Linked DNA regions of Methanothermobacter thermautotrophicus. The protein of the gene in region 1 binds, or shares a complex with, the protein of each later gene. Links are inferred from orthologs where the notes say so. Each region holds a gene or a part of one and is shown in the gene's direction. Other genes may lie near its edges.

Region 1 (6,169 bases):
GGCAAGGTCATAATGATCATAACCATCGGTGGTCTGGCCGGGACCGGCACAACAACAGTTGCCAGGATCCTCTCCGAGAGGACGGGTATTCCATGTGTATCTGCTGGAGACGTCTTCAGGCAGATGGCTGCTGAGAGGAAACTTGACATCCTCGAGTTCAGCAGGATTGCAGAGGAAAACCCTGAAATTGACATTGAAATTGACAGGAGACAGGCCAGACTTGCAGATGAACACGATGACCTCATACTTGAGGGCAGACTATCTGCACACTTCGCAAGGGCCGACCTCAAGGTGCTACTCATAGCACCCTTTGATGTGAGGGCCCAGCGCATAGGTGTCCGGGAATCCAAGGACATTGAAACAGTTAAGGAGGAAATCCGGATACGTGAGAGGAGCGAGGCCCAGAGGTACAGGGAGATTCATGGAATAGACGTGGATGACCTCGAGGTATATGACATTGTGATAAACACCAGCCGTTTTGACGCCGAGGGCGTGGCTGACATCATACTAAAAGTTACTGAGGTGATTTAATGGCAGCAATAGAAGTTGGAAGAGTATGTGTAAAAACCGCAGGAAGAGAAGCCGGTGAGAAATGCGTGATACTCGATATCATCGACAAAAACTTCGTGGAAGTTGTGGGTGTTAACGTTAAAAACAGAAGGTGCAACGTTAACCACCTGGAACCCACAGAGAATAAGATAGAAATCAAGTCGGATGATCTTGAGGAGATAAAGAAGGAACTCGAATCCCTTGAATAAATCCACCTCTTTTTTTTGCAGGTATCCCTCATGGCAAACTTCATTGAACTAAAGGAGACCACCACAAACCCTGAATACGGGTGCCCACCGGATGAGCGGGACATGGAGACCCACATATCCATGGGTGTTGTGAACCTTGATAAACCATCGGGTCCCACATCCCATCAGGTTGATTCATGGGTCAGGGACATGCTCCACGTGGAGAAGGTGGGACACGGCGGCACACTCGACCCGAAGGTCACGGGTGTGCTCCCCCTGGGAATAGACAGGGCCACAAGGGTCATGCAGCTCCTCCTGGAGGCTCCTAAGGAGTACGTTTGCCTCATGAGGGTCCACAGGGAGGTGGATGAGGAAAGGATAAGGGAGGTCATCGGGGAATTTCAGGGAAAGATATTCCAGATACCCCCACTGAAATCAGCGGTTAAAAGGGATCTCCGTGTCAGAACCATCTACCGTGTGGATATACTGGAGGTGGATGGTCAGGATGTCCTTTTCAGGATAGCCTGTGAGGCAGGGACCTATGTGAGGAAGTACTGCCACGATGTTGGCGAGGCCCTTGGTGTGGGCGCCCACATGGCTGAACTCAGACGCACAGTCGTGGGACCCTTCACAGAGGGGGGCCTTGTGACACTCCATGACCTCAAGGACGCCTACCAGTTCTGGGTTGAGGATGGAGATGAAACATTCCTGAGGGAGTGCATCCTGCCCATGGAGTTTGCCGTGGGTCACCTACCCCGCGTGGTTATCATGGACTCGGCGGTTGACGCCATATGCCATGGCGCTGATCTTGCACGTGGCGGCATAGCCGGCCTTGATGACAGCATAGCAAGGGGGGACACAGTCGCCATCATGACCCTCAAGGGTGAACTGGTGGGTGTTGGCGAGGCATCCATGTCTGCACTGGATATTGCAGCTGCAGATGGAGGTCTTGTTATTGAAACCCGCAAGGTCTTCATGGAACCGGGGACCTACCCGAGGATGTGGCGCTAGAAACTGACGGCAGCAATACTTAAATAGATGTCATAATATACAGTTATATGATACATCGTGTGCCGGGATAGCCTAGCCAGGTAAGGCGCAAGACTGGAAATCTTGTGGAGCTTTGCTCCTCCTGGGTTCAAATCCCAGTCCCGGCGTCGGTTAATGCAACCCTGTTGCACCTACGACTCTTATGAAGAATTCGCAAACCCCCGTCCCGCGAATTCACTCTTACTGGAGGTTAATGAATGGAAGAAGAATTCAAACATATGGTTCGTATTGCCAGAAAGGACATTGATGGTAATAAGACCATGGAAAATGCCCTTACAAGTATAAAGGGCGTTGGCAAGGCTCTTTCAAGGGCAATAATCATGTCAGCAGGATACGATCTCAATCAGAGAATAGGCTACCTCTCCGATGAAGAAATAGAGAGGCTTGAAGAGGCAATAAAGAACCCCGCAAAGTACAACATCCCATCATGGATGATTAACAGGCGTAACGATTACGAGACAGGCGAGGACAAGCACCTCATAGAATCTGACCTTGACATGTGCCTCAGAGAGGATCTCAACAGGATGAGGAAAACAAGGAGCTACAAGGGAAGAAGACACGAACTTGGACTACCTGTCAGGGGACAGAGGACAAAGTCAACATTCAGGAAAGGCTCCTCAGTTGGTGTGAGAAGGAAGAAGAGATAGTTAAGGAGATGTTAAAATGGGACACCCACGTAAGGCAAGGAAAAAGTATGATACTCCACCTCACCCATGGAACGCTGAAAGGATAAAGGAAGAAAACAGGCTCGTGGCAAAGTACGGCCTCAAGAACAAGAAGGAAGTCTGGAAAGCAGAGACAATGGTGAGGAGATACAGGAGGGACGCAAGGTACCTCCTCGGTATGGCCAGTGAACACACCAAAAAGGAGAGGGAACAGCTCCTGGGTCACCTGGTCAGAACAGGAATACTCAACGAGGGCGCCAAACTTGAGGACGTCCTTGACCTGACAGTGGAGGACGTTCTCAGGAGGAGACTCCAGACACTGGTCCACAAGAGGGGACTTGCAAGGACCGTGAAGGAGGCCAGACAGATGGTCATCCACGGCCACATAGCCCTTGACGGAAGGAAAATCGACGCCCCTGGATACATAGTTAAAAGGGGAGAAGAGGATAAGATAGGGTTCTACCCATCATCCCCAATGAAAAAACAGATCGAAGCAGCCCAGGACGCTGAATAATTTCAGGGAGAGATAACATGGCTGAGAAGGAAAAATGGGGAATTGCAAACATTTACTCATCATTCAACAACACGATAATCACCATAACAGACATAACCGGTGCAGAGACCATAACACAGTGGTCCGGTGGTAAGGTCGTGAGGGCGGACCGTCAGGAGTCCTCACCCTTCGCTGCAATGGAGGCTGCAACGAGGGCAGCTGACGATGCAAAGGAGAAGGGCATCACTGGACTCCACATAAAGGTCAGGGCTCCTGGTGGAAACGGTCCAAGGACACCTGGACCTGGTGCACAGGCAGCCATAAGGGCGCTGGCAAGGGCTGGAATGAGGATAGGTAAAATTGAGGATGTAACTCCCATACCTCACGATGGAACAGGCAGGCCTGGAGGTAAGAGGGGAAGAAGGGTCTAAAATGGATATTGCTCTTAAGGAAAAAACTGATACCGAAATGGTCTTTGTGGTCAGCGGCGTCACAGTTCCATTCATAAATGCCATAAGGAGGATCTGCATGATGGAGGTCCCCAAACTGGCGATTGAATACGTTAACATGTACCGGAACGACGCCAAGATGTTCGATGAGGTACTGGCCCACAGACTGGGACTTGTACCCCTTGCAGCTGACCCTGAATTTGCTGAATCCCTTAAAATGCCTGAGGAGTGCGATTGTGAGGAGTACTGCTCAGAGTGCAGTGTATCCCTCACCCTCAGGAAGGAGGGCCCGGGTGTTGTTTACTCAGGTGACCTTGTCTCAGAGACACCCGCAGTTAAACCGGTTTACCCTGACATCCCCCTTGTGAAGCTTGAAGATGATGACGAGCTTGAACTGGAGGCTGTCGCACAGCTGGGTGTGGGAATGGAACATGCGAAATGGGAGCCCACAACAGCATGCGCATACAAGTACTACCCGAAGATAGAGTTCACTGAAGACTGTGACGAGTGCCTTGAATGCATCGAGGCATGTCCGAGGGATGTTCTTGGAGAGGAGTCAGGTAAGCCAATGGTTATTGACGTTGAGAACTGCTCGATGTGTAAGAGCTGTGTCAGGGCATGTGATAAGAGGGCCATAGATGTGGGATACGAGGAAGGCAAGTTCATATTCAGGATAGAGACCGACGGATCAGTTGACCCAAGGGATGTCCTCCTCAAGGCATGTGACATCCTCAGGGACAAGGCAGAGCGGGTAATAACATTTTGTGAAGGAGGCTAACCATGGTAAGGAAGATTACCAAGACGAATCCCAATCTTATAAAACTCATACGTAATCTCAGGAAAAAATCATCCCAGGAGGGCGCAGCAATCTGGAAGGATGTTGCAAGGAGACTCGAGAGGCCCACAAGGAACAGGGCCGCAGTCAATATTTCAAAGATAAACAGGCACTCAGATGAGGATGAAACGGTTCTAGTGCCTGGAAAGGTCCTTGGAAGCGGGAACCTTGACCACAGGGTCCAGGTTGTTGCCCTGTCATTCTCACAGACAGCAAGGGATAAGATCGAGAGGGCCGGCGGAGAGTGCCTGACACTCGGAAAAATTGTTGAAGAGACCCCGGCCATTAAGAACATAAAGATAATAGAATAGGTGTTGCTCATGATCATCAATGGAGAAGGACATATCCTTGGAAGACTGGCAAGTGTCGTCAGCAAGAAGCTCCTTGAGGGGGAGGAAGTGATTGTCTTAAATGCCGAGAAAATCGTAATCACAGGTTCAAAGGAATGGGCATACAGCAAGTACAAGCAGAGGATCGACAGGGCCAGCATATCCAACCCCCGGAGGATGGGTCCCAAGTACCCCAGAAGGCCCGATGACATATTCAGAAGGACAGTCAGGGGCATGTTACCCTACAAGAAATCGAAGGGAAGAGAAGCCTTCAAGGGCCTGAAGGCCTATGTGGGTATTCCCCGCGAATTCAAGGACGAGGAAATGATTGAAATACCCGATGCAAAGGCAGGAAACATAAAGAAGGGCATGGAACTTGGAGAGATCTCAGAACTTCTGGGTGCTAAATTCTAGATAGGGAGTGTAATCATGAAGAAGGTTATTCACACAAGCGGCAAAAGGAAAACCGCCATTGCAAGGGGGACCATCAGGGAAGGTAAGGGTAGAGTGAGGATCAACAGGGTCCCTGTTGAACTCTACACACCTGAACTTGCAAGGCTCAAGATCATGGAACCACTGAAGCTTGCCGGCGACATTGTAAATGATGTTGACATAAACGTCAGGGTCGTTGGTGGAGGCATCGTTGGACAGGCAGAGGCTGCAAGGATGGTCATCGCCAGGGGACTCGTGGACTGGACCAGCGACATGGACCTCAAGGAGAAGTTTGTACAGTACGACAGAACAATGCTGGTGGGAGACCCCAGACGTTCAGAGCCCAAGAAGTACGGTGGCCGCGGCGCCCGTGCAAGGAGACAGAAGAGTTACAGGTAGATCAATCGATAACTTTATATATTTTTATTTTATAAACTAAAGAGTAGAATGATTCAGTATGATTCCAGTAAGATGTTTAAGCTGCGGAAAACCGGTATCAGCCTATTTCAATGAGTATCAGAAGAGAGTGGCTGATGGAGAGGACCCCAAGGACGTGCTTGATGACCTGGGCCTCAAGAGGTACTGCTGCAGACGGATGTTAATTTCACATGTTGAGACATGGTAGGGGACCGTAGGGTAGCTTGGTCCATCCTCCCAGCCATTGAAGAAGTTTCCGGACTTTTCAACTGGAACGGGGATGGTCAGCACCGGAACGCTGGAGACCCGAGTTCAAATCTCGGCGGTCCCATCAAACCAAAAAAATCCAAGAACCTCTATTTTAAGTTTTTCTTGGAGGCATATGCATATGGCGTCAAAAAAACTCACACGTTTTGAAAGGGCTAGGCTGATAGGTGCCAGAGCACTCCAGATATCGATGGGCGCAAGGCCACTCGTTGAGATCAGGGAGTCACTGGACCCTGTTGACATAGCCAGAAAGGAACTTGAAAAGAAGGTTATGCCACTGGATGTTAGAAGAGACAAATAAACTCTAATAAACCACTATTTTTCAGTCTGGAGTTTATTGTGAGGTGTTTTAATGGAAAGTATTATTGAAGATGTTAGAGTGAGAAAAATTCTTGACAGCAGGGGAAACCCCACGGTTGAGGTTGATGTTATAACCTGGAACGGCTTTGGAAGGGCTGCAGCCCCCAGCGGTGCAAGTACAGGTTCCAGGGAAGT
Region 2 (6,313 bases), on another replicon or contig:
AGGACTTCCTCAGCGTATTCAGGATCCACGCCGATGATAACCTTGCCCTCATTTGCAACCTCGTAGGGGTCTATTCCAAGCATCTCAGAGACGGCCTTAACCTCCTCCCGCACGGGTATGCTGTCCTCATCCAGGACCATCCCAACACCCGATTTATCTGCCATCTCATTGAGGGCATTGGCTATACCACCCCTTGTGGGGTCCTTCATTGCCTTAACACCCCCAACATTCAGGGCGGCCTCCACGATGCCCCAGACAGGAGCCACGTCTGATTCGAGGTCTGTTTCGAATCCGAAGCCCTCACGGAACGCCATGAGAGCCATCCCATGGTCCCCAACACTGCCACTCAATATGATCTTATCACCGGGGCTCAGTCCTGAGTCCCTGACTGTTTCACCACGCCCGGCGACACCTATACCTGTGGTTGTTATGACCATCCTGTCAAGTTTGCCCTGTTCCATGACCTTGGTGTCACCTGTGACAATGGAAACCCCGGTCTCCCTTGAAACGGAGTCCATGGACTTTATGATCCTCTCAAGATCCTCCCCGGGGAATCCCTCACTTATTATCATGGCATTTGCAATTGCAAGGGGCCTTGCCCCCATGACCGATATATCGTTGACTGTACCTGCAACGGCTATCCTGCCTATGTCCCCTCCCGGAAAGAACAGGGGGTCAATGGTATGACCATCTGTACTTATAACGATCTCATAATCCCCCAGGGGTATGCTCGCACCGTCGTCGAGGTCCTCGAGGCCAACTCCACCGTTAACCCTTGTGTTCTGGATGTTTGAGAGTATTATATCTGAGATAAGATCCTGCATCACTTCTCCGCCTGCACCATGGGACATGCCGATTTTCATAGATTCACCTTGCATAATCTCTTGCTATAGGGTATCTTGCTGATGGTATAAAACCTTTCACGGACCTCTGTTAAGTACATTATTTGTGGCGGATGGAAAAATTACTGGCTGTGGCTGCAATATGGTTAAAATTGGATGGGATGGATAAGGTCATGATCCCTTAAGGCATGAGGGCATGCTTATCTTCCATCATGATCACCTCAAGCACAATCTTTTTAAATGGTGCTCCCCATACTATAGATAAATTTATCTGTACTGAGTCACTAAGTTTCTTAAACTCAGTTTTACTGATTCTTGTATGAATGATTGAGGTGAAATAATGGCAATCTGGCAAGGTAAATCAATGAAAAAACCCAGTGGCGGAAGAGCCAAGATGAACCGTGGTAAAAGGAAGTATGAACTTGGAAGGGAGCCTGCTGAGACAAAGATCGGTGACAGGCGTGTAAGGATGATAAGGACACGCGGAGGCAACACCAAGGTCAGGCTCGCTTCAGATACAAGGATAAACGTGGTTGACCCTGAAACCGGTAAGGTTGAAATTGCAGAGATAAGGAACGTCGTTGAGAACACAGCAAACCCCCACTTCGTAAGGAGGAATATCATAACCAGGGGTGCTGTTGTTGAGACAAACCTTGGAAACGTCAGGGTCACATCAAGGCCAGGTCAGGACGGTGTCATAAACGGAGTCCTGATCAGGGAATAAGAAAGATTAAACCCCCGCGGTGTCCCCATTGTCTAAGGCGGAGGATGAGATACTCTCCCAGGTGAAAAGGTTCCTGAAACACATAAACACTAACCTCCCTGAGGGCATGGAACTGGAATTTGAGGGCTTCTACCGCAGGGGCTTCTTCGTAACAAAAAAGAGGTACGCCCTCATAGAGGATGACACAATAGTTGCAAAGGGTCTTGAACTTGTAAGGCGTGACTGGGCACCCATAGCTAAAAAAACCCAGCGAAAGGTCCTGATGGCCATCCTCAGTGATGGATCCCCTGAGAAGGCCAGGGAGATAATAAGGGAAGTCGTGGGGCGTATAAGACGGGGTGAAGTGGAACTCGATGACCTGGTGATACACACCCAGATCACAAGGGACCTCTCTGAGTACAAACAGATAGGTCCCCATGTCATCGCTGCAAAGAGATCCCTGGAGAAGGGAAGGCGTGTTGAGAGGGGCTCCATAGTGAGGTACATCATCGTGAAGGGAAGGGGCCCCATAAGTCAGAGGGCCTTCCCGGTTGAGGACGCAGGGGACATGGAATACGACCCCGACTATTACATTGAAAACCAGGTGATGGCTGCGGTATCACGCATAATGTCATCCCTGGGTTACTCCACAGAGGATATTAACTCGTTATCCTCTGGTGAAAGGCAGAGCAGCCTGGACGCATTCTTCTAATCCTCTGAAATAATTTATCTGATCTGCTGGAGTTTTTTATACTATTTTTCATTTCTCTTTTTCATTTAAAAAGACCACCCCCCTTTTTACTGATTCACGCACCCAGCATTAAACCAACAATGTTATAATTGATTAGTTATAGAGTTTTATCACAGAGAAGTAGGTGGGACGATGCTGAAGGCGGTTTTCTTTGATATCGATGATACACTGTATGACACCTCAGGATTTGCTAAACTTGCAAGAAAGGCTGCCCTTAACGTCATGATAGATGCGGGTCTACCACTAACACAGGAGGAGGCCTACAAGCTTCTCAGGGAGATAATCTCTGAGAAGGGATCAAACTATGACAGGCATTTCAATGTCCTGACAAAGACGGTCTTCGGTGAGGAGAAACCATTGCTCATTGCCCTTGGAATGATAACATACCACAACGTCAAGTTCGCCCTACTGAGACCCTTCCCCAACACCACATCCACCCTAATCGACCTCAAAAGTAAGGGGTACAGGTTAGGTGTTATCTCAAACGGTATAACGATAAAGCAGTGGGAGAAGCTCATAAGACTCGGCATCCACCACTTCTTCGATGAGGTCGTCACTTCAGACGAAGTGGGCTTCGAAAAACCCAACATAAGGATCTTTGAGGAAGCCCTCAGGAGGATGGGATGCAAACCCGAGAGGTCAGTGATGGTTGGTAACAAGTTCAATGAGGACATACTGGGAGCCGCAAATGCGGGTATGGCAGCCATACTGGTCAACTCAGAGTTAACGGACGCAGAAAGGGACTACGTTGAGAAGAAGGGCCTTGATGTTACGGTCATAGATGATATCAGTCAGCTTAAGGAGATCCTTTAGTTTCTTTTCATATATGGGGGATTTCAGTGGGCTCTCCCCGTTCCCATGAAATCTCTCATCCGCGGGGGATGAACATGATGGACATTGATAAGGGGGATGAATCATGAACTGCGAAGGATACTACCACGATGAGAACATGGTTGAAATCTTTGAGGAACTGAAACAGCCAAAAACCCTTGAAGAGCTGGGTTTATCCTATTTCTTTGTAAGGGACCTTATACTTAAGATAATGTTAACCTACGGGACCGTTAAAACCCAGAGAATTACGGATATAACTGGCATACACCTTGATATACTTGAAGAGATCCTGGGTCAGATGGAGAAGGACGGATTCTGCGCCCAGGTTGGGGGCAGTTTTCTCTTCTCCAGTGTCGAATACACCCTCACAAAGAGGGGTGTTGAGAAGGCCCGCCTTGTAATGGAGGAAAACCCCTACATGGGGATAGCCCCTGTACCATATGAGAGATACTTTGAGCTAATGGATAAACAGCTCAGTAACCGTTTCCCCATAAGAATACCTGATGAGGTCATTGAAGGAACCTTCAGGGATGTGGTGGGACTATCCTATGCAAAGGAGTGCCTTGTGGATTCCTGCACAGTGGGTAAGGGACTCTTTGTCTATGGGGCTCCGGGTACAGGGAAGACATTCATAATAAGCAAGGCCTCAGACCTCCTGCCCCCCATAGTGATCCCCCGCTTCATAGAGTTCAGCGGGAGGGTTATACAGATCTATGCCCCTGACTTCCACAGGCCATGCCCTGAAGAACCCGAGGACCCCAGATGGATAAAGATACACGCACCCTTCGTTTTCACTGGCTCTGAATTAAGTTTAAATGAACTGGAGACAACCTACAACATGAGCAAGGGGGTATATGAGACTTCACCCATCATAAAGGCCAATGGGGGAGTCCTTCTCATCGATGACCTTGGAAGGCAGCGGGATGACCATGAGGTGATCCTCAACCGCCTCATAGTCCCCCTGGAGAACAGGAAGGATGTGATCTATATAAGGGGCGTCCCGGTTATATTCCACACCCACTTCATACCTGCCTTCTCAACAAACCTGGATGTCAGCATAATGGACGAGGCCCACCTCAGAAGGGCCCCCCTCCACATATTCCTCAGACACCCTCCAGTTGAAAACGTTGCAGAGGTTTTCAGGCGCAATCTTGATGAAATAGGGGAGGAATACGATGATGAGGTTGTTGAAAGGATTAAGATGGTCTACACCCCTGTTGCCGATGGAGGGGAGGGTCTACAGCCCAGCTATGCCCATGCAAGGGACCTTGCCCAGATAGCACAGGCAGTCAGAATCAACATGGGAAAGGAGAAGGTGGACCTTGAGGTGATTGAGAGGGCCCTTGATAAGCACGTTCTGATAGCCCTCCAGAGGATGGATATTGATATAAGCCAGGTGCATCACAGCATAAGGACATTTCGTATCATTACAGGCGACCCTGATAGCGCCGAGAGGGTCTTACGACTCTACGGAGCTCTTACAGTTGCAAGGGAGGACGGGGCCGTCCTTGCAGATTTTGAGGACTCGATAAGTCCTTCACAGCTCCTTGAACACCTTCAGAGTCAGGGAGTGGCCACAAGGCGGGTAGATGTCATCTCTGAGACCAAGAGGGAAATTAAGAAGGCTATACTTGAATACGGTGACGGTTGACCGGTTGTGTTTTTGATGGATGCACTGCTTGTGAACGTGGCGGTTACGGTACTGGTATCCCTGGGTGCATGGTCCTTCCTTGAATTCATCCCCAATCTGCTTCCAGGGGAGGTGGGAAGGCTGGCTGCACGCCTCAGACCACTCCCCTCAGGCGTGATGGAGGTGACCCACCACATCAACCTTCTGAGAACAGGAAGACCATGGCAGCGCTTCATGGCCCGTGAGGTCATAGGTGAACTCTTCAAAATCAGGATACGTGAACTTGAGGCTCTGAAGTATGAGGAGTGGAGGAGTGAACTTGAATCCCAGAAGGAGCTAATGGAAAGGCGCGAGCTAAGCGACGATGAGATCCTCCACATCGAGGCAGGGAAGGAGATGCTTGGAAATTCAGAAGTTGAAGTGCAGAGGCCAGAGGGGGCTGTTTATCCCACACCCTGCGAGGAGGAGTTCATAAGGATCAGAAATCATAAAAAGGAATTCCTGGATGATCTGAGGGTCAGATACTCTGATTTCAGGATATGGGCCCCCAGGAACAGGGATATCCTGAGGTACATACAGGAGAAGGTTTTCAGGAGGGAGGAATTTGACCTTGAGAGCCTGAGGGACCACAGCAGGGAATGGGCCCTCGTGAACATCTGGGGCATGGAACCTCCCCGGAGTTACCCTGAGGAGGAACTCCTTGAGGACTTGCTGCTCTACCTGGAGCTGAGGGGTGATGATTCAACTGCAATCAAACTGGCCCGTGCCCTTGTCGCTAACAATGACTCCCTGATGTACCTTGATGAGGTTATAGGTACCGTTTCAGCATGGAAGACCAGAGGGAACTGATACTCTTCAGGATGGTAATTTTTTGCTGTTCCCCCATTACCTGAATGTTCCCATGCATATTATATTTCTATTTCCAGTCCGATCGGGCAGTGGTCTGAGCCCATGACATCTGAGAGTATCCAGGACCTTTTAACATTCCCTGCGAACTCCTGGTTTACAAAGAAGTAGTCGAGTCTCCATCCAACGTTCCTCTCACGGGCCCTTGTCCTGTAGCTCCACCATGTGTACTGTCCCGGTTCACTGTTGAACATCCTGAAGGTGTCCACGTAACCGTTTTCAATGAACTTATCGATCCAGGCCCTTTCAATGGGGAGGAAACCTGATACATTACTGTTCTCCTTTGGCCTTGCAAGGTCTATCTCCCTGTGGGCTGTGTTGAAGTCGCCACATATAACCACGTTCCTTCCCGAGTCCCTCTCCCGGTTGACGTCCTCAAGGAATGCGTCATAGAATTCCAGTTTATACTTCAGTCTTTCATCTGACATCTTTCCATTGGGGAAGTATATGTTGTAGAGGAGGAAGTCGTCAAAGTCGGCGATCTGTATCCTGCCCTCTGTGTCGAACCTCTTTATACCGAAGCCCTCCCTCACTGAAGAGGGAGGTATCCTTGTGTACATGGCAACCCCGCTGTAACCCTTCCTCTCGGCAGGGGTGAAGAAGCTCATGTAGCCCTCAACGTGCCTGAGCTTCCTGGGGAGCTGTTCAGG

The links.
Region 2: rpsD (region 1) and DNK57_RS00980 share a complex: the UniProt entries of both Methanocaldococcus jannaschii proteins name them as parts of the 30S ribosomal subunit. The link is inferred for Methanothermobacter thermautotrophicus from one-to-one orthologs.

What each region holds. Positions count from the first base shown.
Region 1 is NZ_QKOF01000001.1:42,929-49,097, forward strand. What follows is about bases 1,479-4,208. They hold rpsD (30S ribosomal protein S4), read left to right. Parts: upstream 1,479-2,450; coding sequence 2,451-2,966; downstream 2,967-4,208. Other genes in these bases: DNK57_RS00305 (RNA-guided pseudouridylation complex pseudouridine synthase subunit Cbf5), read left to right, coding at 1,479-1,748; DNK57_RS00315 (30S ribosomal protein S13), read left to right, coding at 1,985-2,434; DNK57_RS00325 (30S ribosomal protein S11), read left to right, coding at 2,984-3,376; DNK57_RS00330 (DNA-directed RNA polymerase subunit D), read left to right, coding at 3,378-4,172; DNK57_RS00335 (50S ribosomal protein L18e), read left to right, coding at 4,175-4,208. In the rest of the region: DNK57_RS00290 (50S ribosomal protein L34e), read left to right, coding at 1-13; cmk ((d)CMP kinase), read left to right, coding at 13-531; DNK57_RS00300 (50S ribosomal protein L14e), read left to right, coding at 531-758; more of DNK57_RS00305, read left to right, coding at 789-1,478; more of DNK57_RS00335, read left to right, coding at 4,209-4,540; DNK57_RS00340 (50S ribosomal protein L13), read left to right, coding at 4,550-4,972; DNK57_RS00345 (30S ribosomal protein S9), read left to right, coding at 4,988-5,389; DNK57_RS00350 (DNA-directed RNA polymerase subunit N), read left to right, coding at 5,448-5,615; DNK57_RS00360 (DNA-directed RNA polymerase subunit K), read left to right, coding at 5,796-5,975; eno (phosphopyruvate hydratase), read left to right, coding at 6,027-6,169. UniProt on the Methanocaldococcus jannaschii protein: One of the primary rRNA binding proteins, it binds directly to 16S rRNA where it nucleates assembly of the body of the 30S subunit. With S5 and S12 plays an important role in translational accuracy.
Region 2 is NZ_QKOF01000003.1:15,082-21,394, forward strand. Bases 1-2,874 are described here. They hold DNK57_RS00980 (30S ribosomal protein S8e), read left to right. Parts: upstream 1-1,182; coding sequence 1,183-1,566; downstream 1,567-2,874. Other genes in these bases: hypE (hydrogenase expression/formation protein HypE), read right to left, coding at 1-863; polB2 (DNA polymerase PolB subunit 2), read left to right, coding at 1,586-2,257; DNK57_RS00990 (TIGR02253 family HAD-type hydrolase), read left to right, coding at 2,429-2,874. In the rest of the region: more of DNK57_RS00990, read left to right, coding at 2,875-3,109; DNK57_RS00995 (ATP-binding protein), read left to right, coding at 3,213-4,778; DNK57_RS01000 (hypothetical protein), read left to right, coding at 4,794-5,606; xth (exodeoxyribonuclease III), read right to left, coding at 5,666-6,313.